2 regions of the Limosilactobacillus sp. genome follow, and region 1 is predicted to be linked to the other one. Evidence: predicted binding sites of a transcription regulator. Region 1 holds the regulator's gene; the other holds the start of a gene.
What was found. Region 1 encodes LexA, which represses DNA repair genes until DNA is damaged. Its sites were predicted from a motif close to CNAACANNTGTTNG; they were not measured.
Positions count from the first base shown of each region.

Region 2: a site for LexA is predicted at 1,741-1,754, ahead of LKE23_RS08600 (Y-family DNA polymerase). Genes of this name have one in related genera too.

Region 1 covers NZ_JAKVPE010000001.1:180,129-184,521, forward strand. The annotation lists gene LKE23_RS00875 (ribonuclease H family protein) at 1-170, shown strand, start outside; gene LKE23_RS00880 (hydroxymethylglutaryl-CoA synthase) at 187-1,347, shown strand; gene lexA (transcriptional repressor LexA) at 1,398-2,024, opposite strand; gene LKE23_RS00890 (DUF896 domain-containing protein) at 2,184-2,435, shown strand; gene LKE23_RS00895 (YneF family protein) at 2,517-2,738, shown strand; gene LKE23_RS00900 (lysophospholipid acyltransferase family protein) at 2,776-3,414, opposite strand; gene LKE23_RS00905 (tRNA1(Val) (adenine(37)-N6)-methyltransferase) at 3,511-4,269, shown strand; gene LKE23_RS00910 (GIY-YIG nuclease family protein) at 4,256-4,393, shown strand, end outside.
Region 2 covers NZ_JAKVPE010000001.1:1,831,935-1,836,327, reverse strand. The annotation lists gene LKE23_RS08610 (Ppx/GppA family phosphatase) at 1-291, opposite strand, end outside; gene trpS (tryptophan--tRNA ligase) at 474-1,496, opposite strand; gene LKE23_RS08600 (Y-family DNA polymerase) at 1,812-3,323, shown strand; gene LKE23_RS08595 (hypothetical protein) at 3,323-3,784, shown strand; gene LKE23_RS08590 (transposase) at 3,750-4,112, shown strand; gene LKE23_RS08585 (alpha-galactosidase) at 4,173-4,393, opposite strand, start outside.

The sequences.
Region 1 (4,393 bases):
GGCGAACCGCTTCCGGCTCACCGGTGGCCAACGCTGAGCAGTGGCAGCAGCTGCTGCGCCTCTTGCCACGATTTGCCCACTTGTCCTTTCAATGGACGAAGGGGCACGCGGATAACCAGGGAAACAATGTCGTGGACGGCCTGCTAAATCAAACAATGGACAAAATGTAAAATGGGGATGAAAAAAATGAAGATTGGAATCGATGAGATGGCCTTTGCGACCACGGATCAGTACATTGATCTGCGTGAGCTAGCGAAAAGACGCGGTGACGAGCCCGATAAGTACACAATCGGCATCGGCCAGGATCAGCAGGCGGTGGTTCCACCCACTCAGGACATCGTCACCCTGGGGGCAGCAGCGGCCGAAAAGCTGTTGAATCCCACCAACATAAAAAATATTTCGACGATCATTGTGGCCACCGAATCCGGGATCGATAATTCAAAGGCTAGCGCGATCTACATTAAACATCTGCTGGGTTTGAACGATTTTGTGCGGACCGTGGAACTCAAGGAAGCCTGTTATTCCGGGACCGCGGCCATTCAGTTTGCTCGCGGACTGGTGGCGCTAAACCCACAGGAAACGGTGCTGGTTATCGCGGCCGACATTGCTCGCTATGGCCTGAATACCCCTGGGGAAGTGACACAGGGGGCCGGGGCCGTGGCCATGCTGATCGGTGCCAACCCGCACGTTTTGGCGATTGAGCCGACGGCGGTTTCCTATAGCAAGGACATCATGGATTTCTGGCGGCCACTCTACGCCACCGAGGCAATGGTGGACGGGAAATACTCGACCAACGTCTACATCGACTTCTTCTTGCAGACCTTTACCCGCTACCAGCAGCTGACCGGTCGAAAGCTGGAGGACTTCGCCGGCCTGGCCTTCCACCTGCCGTTCACCAAAATGGGGAAGAAGGCGCTGGAGGCACTGCTGGGGCAACGGACCGACCCGACTGCTCAGCGGATGCGGAAGCAGTTGACCGCCGAGCAGGCCTACTGTCGGCAGGTCGGCAACCTCTACACCGGTTCACTTTACCTGGGCTTGATGTCGATGCTGCAAAACGGCCGGATTCAAGCCGGCGATCGGCTGGGGCTATTTAGCTATGGTTCCGGGGCCGAGGGCGAATTCTATACTGGAATTGTCCAGGCCGGCTTTGCCACTTACCTGAATGATATCCAAGCCGATCTGGACGCGCGCCACCAGGTTTCAATTGATGAATACGAACGACTTTTCAACGCCCAGCTGGGGATGAATTCTGCAGACCAGCAGTTTGATCTGGCAGGCGATCAGCTGCCATTCGTGCTGGCGGGGCAAAGGGATCACCAGCGAATCTACCAACGCAACCAATAAAAAAATCGGCAGTGCACGTTTGGATGCACTGCCGATTTTGGCTTTGGCAATTAAAAGATATGATCACGGAAGAGTCCGACGACCTTGCCGAGGATTTTAACGTTTTGCAGGAAAATCGGTGCCATGGTGTCGTTCTCCGGTTGAAGGCGGAAGCGGGTCTTTTCTTTGAAGAACCGCTTGCAGGTGGCTTCGTTGTCGTCGTTCATCGCGATTACGATGTCACCATTCTTTGCCGTGGATTGCTTGCGAACGATTACCTGATCGCCATTCAGAATCCCGGCCTTGATCATACTAGTTCCACGAATTGTCAGCATGAAGAGGTCATTGTTGTCCTGAATCGAAGGCGGGATTGGGAAGAAGTCCGTGGCGTCTTGGACCGCCAAGATTGGCTGCCCGGCGGTAACAACCCCCAGGACGGGAATCTTGGTCTGCAGTGGCTTAACACCGAGCAGGTCCAGCCCCTTAGGCGTGATCTCGAGCGCCCGGGGCTTCGCTGAATCCTTGCGTAAAAAGCCCTTGTCAATTAGGCGGGTAATGTGTCCGTGGACGGTTGATGTCGATGATAGGCCCACCGCACTGCAGATCTCCCGAACCGTCGGCGGATAGCCGTGTTCGGTGACTTGCTTGTGGATGTAGCTTAAGACCGCCATTTGTTTGTTTTTAGCAGCTCTTGGCATACTTACACCTCATTATTACTTATTATGTAAAGGATACCATAGCAGAAATTATATTTCAAACGTACGTTCGTCGCCTTTTTACGTATACGGATAATTTGCAATTAAGGATCAAATTCGGTAAAATCTAAGCCGTTAGAACAGGAAAGGAAGGGTCCGTGGATGACTGAATCAAAGGAACAGGATGAGCTGTTAAAGCGCATCAATGAATTGGCCCACAAGAACAAGACGGAGGGGCTGACTGAACCGGAAACCCGGGAACGGGAACGGCTGCGGCGCGAATACATTAAGAATTTCCGTAAAGCAATGCGGAGCAACATCGAAATGATGCGGATCTTTGACAAGAACGGCAAGGAAGTTACTCCCGAAAAGGTTCGTCAGATTCAACGCAAAAAAGGCCTGCGCGACGATTAAGTCCAGATTTTGCCTTTTCAAGCGTCCCGCGATCGTGTAAGATGGAAAGGTAACTAACCAAAGGAGGAATTAGTCGTGGGTATGACAATTTTATGGACCATCCTGGGATTACTGGTTGGCCTGGTTGTCGGTTTCTTCGGCGCCCGTAAGTACATGGAAAATTACCTTCGTAATAATCCACCAATTTCTGAAGAAATGCTGCGGACAATGATGCTTCAGATGGGACAGAAGCCTTCGAGCCGGAAGCTTCACCAGATGATGCAGACCATGAAGACACAAGCGCGGAAAGCAAACCGCAAGTAAAAAATAAAAGGGATGCGTTTCGGCATCCCTTTTATTTTTAGAAATTATCATCCTTAGGCTTGGGTGGCATGATGTAATGAAAATCAGGGTTGATTTGTGCATCGAGCTGGTCAAAGGCATCCTGCATTTCCCGTTCGATCTTGGCCTGATTCTCGTCTGTCAGCCGCAGCTTGCGATCGATGTAGATCGGCTTGCCAAAGGCAATGTTGCGGGGCTTGCGACTGAAAAGTTGCCCAAATTTCAGCGGTCCCTGGTAAACCACGGGTACGAGGGGGACGCCAGCCATCTTGGCAATCACAACCGCACCGCCCTTGAGCTTGGCTGAGTAGCGTGAGCCAGTTGGGAAAATGATCGTTGACAGGTCAGTCTTGCGCAGCATTTTGACTGGTGTCTTGATCACCGACGGCCCCGGATTCTTCCGGTCGACCGGGAAGGCGTTGAGGGCCCGGAGAAATTTATTGGCGAGCGGGTTTTCAAACAGTTCCTTCTTGGCCATGAAACTGAATTTCTTCGGCCAGATCGCCAGGGCAATCAGGACCGGATCCATCCAGGTGCGGTGGGGAGCGACGACCACGTAGTTCCCCTCCGGCAGGTTCTCACGATTATAAATCTTTGCCCGACCGTTGATCAGGTTGAGCAGCGGATTGACAATTTTTACTAGAAAATTATAAAGCATCTTTTTTCTTCCAATCAAAATCAAATTACTTATCTAGCCCCTAAGTATGACGAAAAAACTTAGAAGATGCAAGCGGAAAAGAAAGGAAAGAAGCAAATGGAACCATCATCACTATTAAAGGACGATGAGCGCATCGACCAACTCTACAGCCAGGACGTCCAGATCATTCAGAGCCCGAGCTGCTTTGCCTTTTCACTGGATGCGGTTCTGCTCGCCGACTTTGTGCGGGAAAATCATCGTCACAAGCTGAAGACGGTCGATCTTTGTGCCGGCAACGGGGCGATTGGTCTCTTCCTGCATAATAAGCTTGGCGGAACCTTTACCGAGGTCGAGCTGCAGCCGCGAATCGCGGACATGGCCAAGCGCAGCATTGAGCTCAACGGCCTGGGTGATCGCTACCGGGTGCTGAACATGGACATCAAGGACGTCTTCACCCAGGTTCCTAAGGATTCGGCCGACGTGGTGCTGTGCAACCCGCCCTACTTCTCGGTGACGGCCAAAAGTCAGAAAAACCCGAATCGCTACCTGGCCCTGGCCCGTCATGAGATCGCAACTAACCTGCAAACGGTGGCCCAGCAGATGAGCGGCCTGTTAAAGATGAACGGTCACGGGTACCTGGTTCACCGGCCGGACCGGTTGACCGAAATCCTGACGACGATGCAAGAATGGCGGCTAGTTCCCAAACGATTACGCCTGATTCATCCCAAGGCTCAGCGCGACGCCAACATGCTTCTCCTGGAGGTCATTAAGGACGGCAAGCCGGGTGGATTAAAGGTCGTGCCGCCACTGGTTGTCAGCGGGGACGATGGGGAGTATTTGCCGGAGGTGCAAAAACTGCTTTATGGCCAGCAGTAAGTACTACATTTACGTTTTATACTGCGCCGACGACACGCTCTATTGTGGTTTTACCAATGACGTTGCCCGGCGCTTTGCCACCCACCAATCCTACCGCGGCGCCAAGTACACCCGCGTGCACCGG
Region 2 (4,393 bases), 1.7 Mb from region 1:
GACCCGGTCCAAGAACTCCTGCCGGTTATGCGCCTGACGGACCGCCGCCGTCGTGATGGCGCGGACCTGGGTGTTGGGCATCCCCTCATAGATCTTCTTGAAGCGCTTGAGGGCGGCAATTGTCCGGTCCATCGCCCCTTCCTGGAGCATTTTTTCCCGGCCCATGCCCTCGGACAGACGGGTGTTTTCCTTTACCCGTTTGATTTCCCGAAAACGGCCATCCGGGGCAATCTCCGTAATGGCCATCCGGGCCGAATTCGAGCCCAGGTCAACAATCGCGAGGTTTTCCACTATTTCTCACCTCCGCTTGATTAATTTATTATCATTAAAAACATTCTCTTTAATGTTACCATGTTCCGCCCCGTGAAACACTAATAACTGTTTTAGCAAAATGATTTTTAAACGCCAAAGGAGACCCGCCAGCATGTTTGCCGGTCCGGTCTCCCATTTGGTAGCTTGAATAAGCTTATTTTTTAGCCAAAGTAATTGATGCCGATGGCGTCACGAACTTCCTTCAAGGTCTGGTTGGCAACCTCATTGGCCTTGGCGGAGCCTTCAGTTAGGACCTGGTCAACATAGTCCAGGTTAGCCGCGTAGTGTTCGCGCCGTTCCCGGATTGGCCGCAGGATTTCTTGGAGGACGTCGTTTAAGTGACGCTTGATCTTGACGTCACCGAGGCCACCCGCTTGGTACTGTTCCTTCAGTTGGGCCACGTAGTCCTTGTCCGGGTCAAAGATGTCCAGGTAGGTGAAGACAGTGTTGCCCTCAACGTGACCGGGATCGCTGACCTTAATGTGGGTCGGGTCGGTGTACATCGACATGACCTTCTTTTGGATCGTGTCGGCGTCGTCGGACAGGTAGATGCAGTTGCCCAGGGACTTACTCATCTTGGCGTTGCCGTCCAGGCCTGGGATCCGCCCCTCACCCTTTGGCGGGAAGACCCCCTCTGGTTCAACCAGGATGTCCTGCTGGTAAATCCGGTTGAAGGTCCGGACGATTTCCCGGGTCTGCTCCAGCATTGGTTCCTGGTCATCACCAACCGGCACGGTGTCCGCCTTGAAGGCCGTGATGTCGGCCGCCTGGCTAACCGGGTAGATGAAGAAGCCGGCCGGTACGCTCTCGCCGAATTTCTTCTGCTTGATCTCGGTCTTGACGGTCGGGTTCCGCTTCAGCCGGGCAACCGTAACCAGGTTAAGGTAGTGCATCGTCAGTTCATTTAAGGCCGGAATCTGGGACTGAACCAGAATCGTGGACTTCTTCGGATCGATGCCGACAGCTAGGTAGTCGAGGGCCACTTGGTGGAGGCTGTGGCGGATCTTCTCGGGATCGCGGGCGTTGTCGGTCAGTGCCTGCTGGTCGGCGATCATGATGTAGGTATCGTACTTGCCGGTATTCTGCAGGGCCACCCGGTTCTTCAGGGAACCAACGTAGTGTCCGATGTGCAGCTTGCCAGTTGGTCGATCACCAGTTAAAATTACGTGTTTCTTTTCAGTCATTTTAATTTCCTCCTTTATAGATAAAGCGCCCCATTAGTCGAAACTAATAGGACGCTTTGCGCGCGGTGCCACCTAAATTGCAATTGCTTGCCACTCATGCCCAATCGGGCCATCTTTAGTTGTTACCAGTTCGCGCTTTGGGGACCTTTCCACCAGCCGTCCCTCGCTGTTACTCACGCTACTTTTTGATGCCTATATTTTAAGCCCTTTTAACCGTATTGGCAAGACCCGCACCGGCCAAAAGCAAACGCTTGTTCTGGACACACCCGATCAGTTATAATAGTAATAGTTTTTTTCGAAAGGAGTCCGCGCCCAATGGCAACCTACCTGGCAATTGACCTCAAATCCTTCTACGCTTCGGCCGAGTGTGCCGACCTCGGTTTCGACCCGCTCAACGTGAACCTGGTGGTTGCCGACGCCACCCGCACCAGCAAGACGATCTGCCTCGCTGTCTCGCCGGCCCTCAAGCGCTTCGGGTTGCCCGGCCGGCCGCGATTATTCGAGGTCGAGCAGCGGGTGGCCGAGCTCAATCGGGAGCGGGCCAAGCAAGCTCCCGATCACCGACTGGCCCCCTGGGGATCGATCTACCGGGACGATCTCCTGGCCAATCCGACCTTCAAGATCGAATACAAAGTGGTGGCCCCACGGATGGCCTTTTACCTGCAGCGCAGCGCTGAGGTTTACGAGATCTACCTCCGTTACCTCCCGCCAGCCAAGATTCACCCCTATTCAATCGACGAGGTGATGATGGACGTCACCGACTACCTCCAGACCCATCACGTCACCGCCCATGACCTCGCCAAGGAGATCATCCAGGTGATCCAGGCTGAGACCCACATCACGGCCACCGCCGGCATCGGCGACAACCTCTACCTGGCCAAGGTGGCGATGGACATCGTGGCCAAACGGATCCCGGCCGATGAAGACGGTGTCCGGATCGCCGAAATGGACGAACAAAAGTACCGGCATTACCTGTGGGCCCACGAACCGCTCACCGACTTCTGGCGGGTCGGCCGGGGCTATGCCAAAAGATTGGCAAAACTTGGCTTGCACACGATGGGCGACATCGCCCGCTGCTCCCTCGGTAAGTTGTCCGATCCCCAAAACGAGGAGACCCTCTACCAAGAATTTGGCAAGAACGCCGAGCTCCTGATCGACCATGCCTGGGGCTACGAATCCGCCACGATCGACGACATCAAGAATTACCGGTCCAACAACCACGGGATCTATTCCAGCATCGTCCTCCCCCGCCCCTACCGGTTTAACGAGGGCCGCATCGTGGTTTCGGAAATGGTCAACATGCTCTGCCTGCAAATGGTTAAGCGGGATCTGGTCGCCACCGACTTTTCCCTGGCCGTCGACTATGACGTTGAGTCTCTGCACACTGGCAACAACTACCACGGCGCAATCACCAAGGACTTCTACGGCCGGGACGTCCCCCACCCGGAGCACCGGGCCTTTTCCTTTGCGGTGCCGACCGCTTCGACGACCGAACTGACCAAGCACTTCCTGGAGGCCTACGACCAGCACTTTAATCGTCAACTCCTGAGCCGCCGGGTGACGGTGACCGCCAACCACCTGCTCACCCGCCAGAAGGCCCAGGAACAGACCTACGCCGAGCAGCTCGACCTCTTCAGCGACCCGCACCAGGTTGTCAAGGAGGCCCGAGAAAAGCAGGCAATCCGCGACCAAGACTACCGGCTGCAAAAGCTAATCCTCAAGATGCACCAGGACTTCGGAAAGAATTCAATCATTCGCGCGGCCGATCTCAAGGACGGGGCCGTCGCCAAGAAACGCAACAAAGAGATTGGGGGCCACAAGGCATAATGGACAAGAAGCAATGGCAGGCCGAACAAGCCCAGTTTAATGATACTTCCCGCTACAATGACATCGTGGACGCCCCCCGCCACGTCTCACGCGCTCACCTGCCGATGACCGGGCGGGACCGGGCCGGCCAATTCGCGCCCTTTGCGGCCCTGACCGGCTACCACGAGCTGTTGGCCAAGACAGCCGCCCGTTATGCCAACAAGGTTTACCCGACCGAAGAGCAGGTTCAGTCGGTCTTCGACTTTTTCCACTCATGCTCGACCGGCGAGCGGATCAGCCTGACCTACTTCAACGGACAAAGCGGCTACTACGACCAGTACCAGGGCCAGCTAGACCACGTTAATTGGAATAAGCAGGAGGCCTTTTTCAAAGATGGGCACCACATTCCGTTGCTCAACATTCGGGAAGCAGGAAGGGAGGAGCAAAATGGCAACCAAACCGGAAATTCAGGCAGCGATTAAGAATGGCAATGAGGTCGTCGCCGACTTCCAAGAGCACTCAACAGGGCGGCTGAACCTCTGGACGTCAATCGTCGACCTCAGCCAGAACTACGTGATCACTGCCGAGGCCCAGAAGCGGGTTGGCACCGGGATCACCACCGCGATCATCTGCCACCTCCCCTTTGCTCATTTTGATTATGACGACTACGTTCAGGTTTTGATGGGCCTGCAGCAGCACTGGGACGTGCCGGTGCTCTGCCACGCCTTTCCCCGCCAAAAGCTCAACAATTTGCGCCGCAAATACGGCAGCCGGATCATCCGGGATGATATCGTCCGCCGCTATCGTTAAAGAGAAAGCCCTGCTCGATTTTTCTCGAGCAGGGCTTTTAATATGTGCGATGAAATTAGTTTAAGCTTCCTTGACCACGAAGAGGCGGGCACTGAAGTCGGATGGATCCTTCTCCGGCTTGGTCCGGTCCATGATCCGCGGAACAAAGTAGCCGACGTGCATTAATTCGGCTCCCGAGAACTTCTCCTTGCCGCCGTTGACGGTGTAGGTCTTGTCCGGATCGAGGCCTTGGAAGTAGAAGCGGATGTAGGCCGGGTTGGCACCGTTTAAGATCTGGAAAC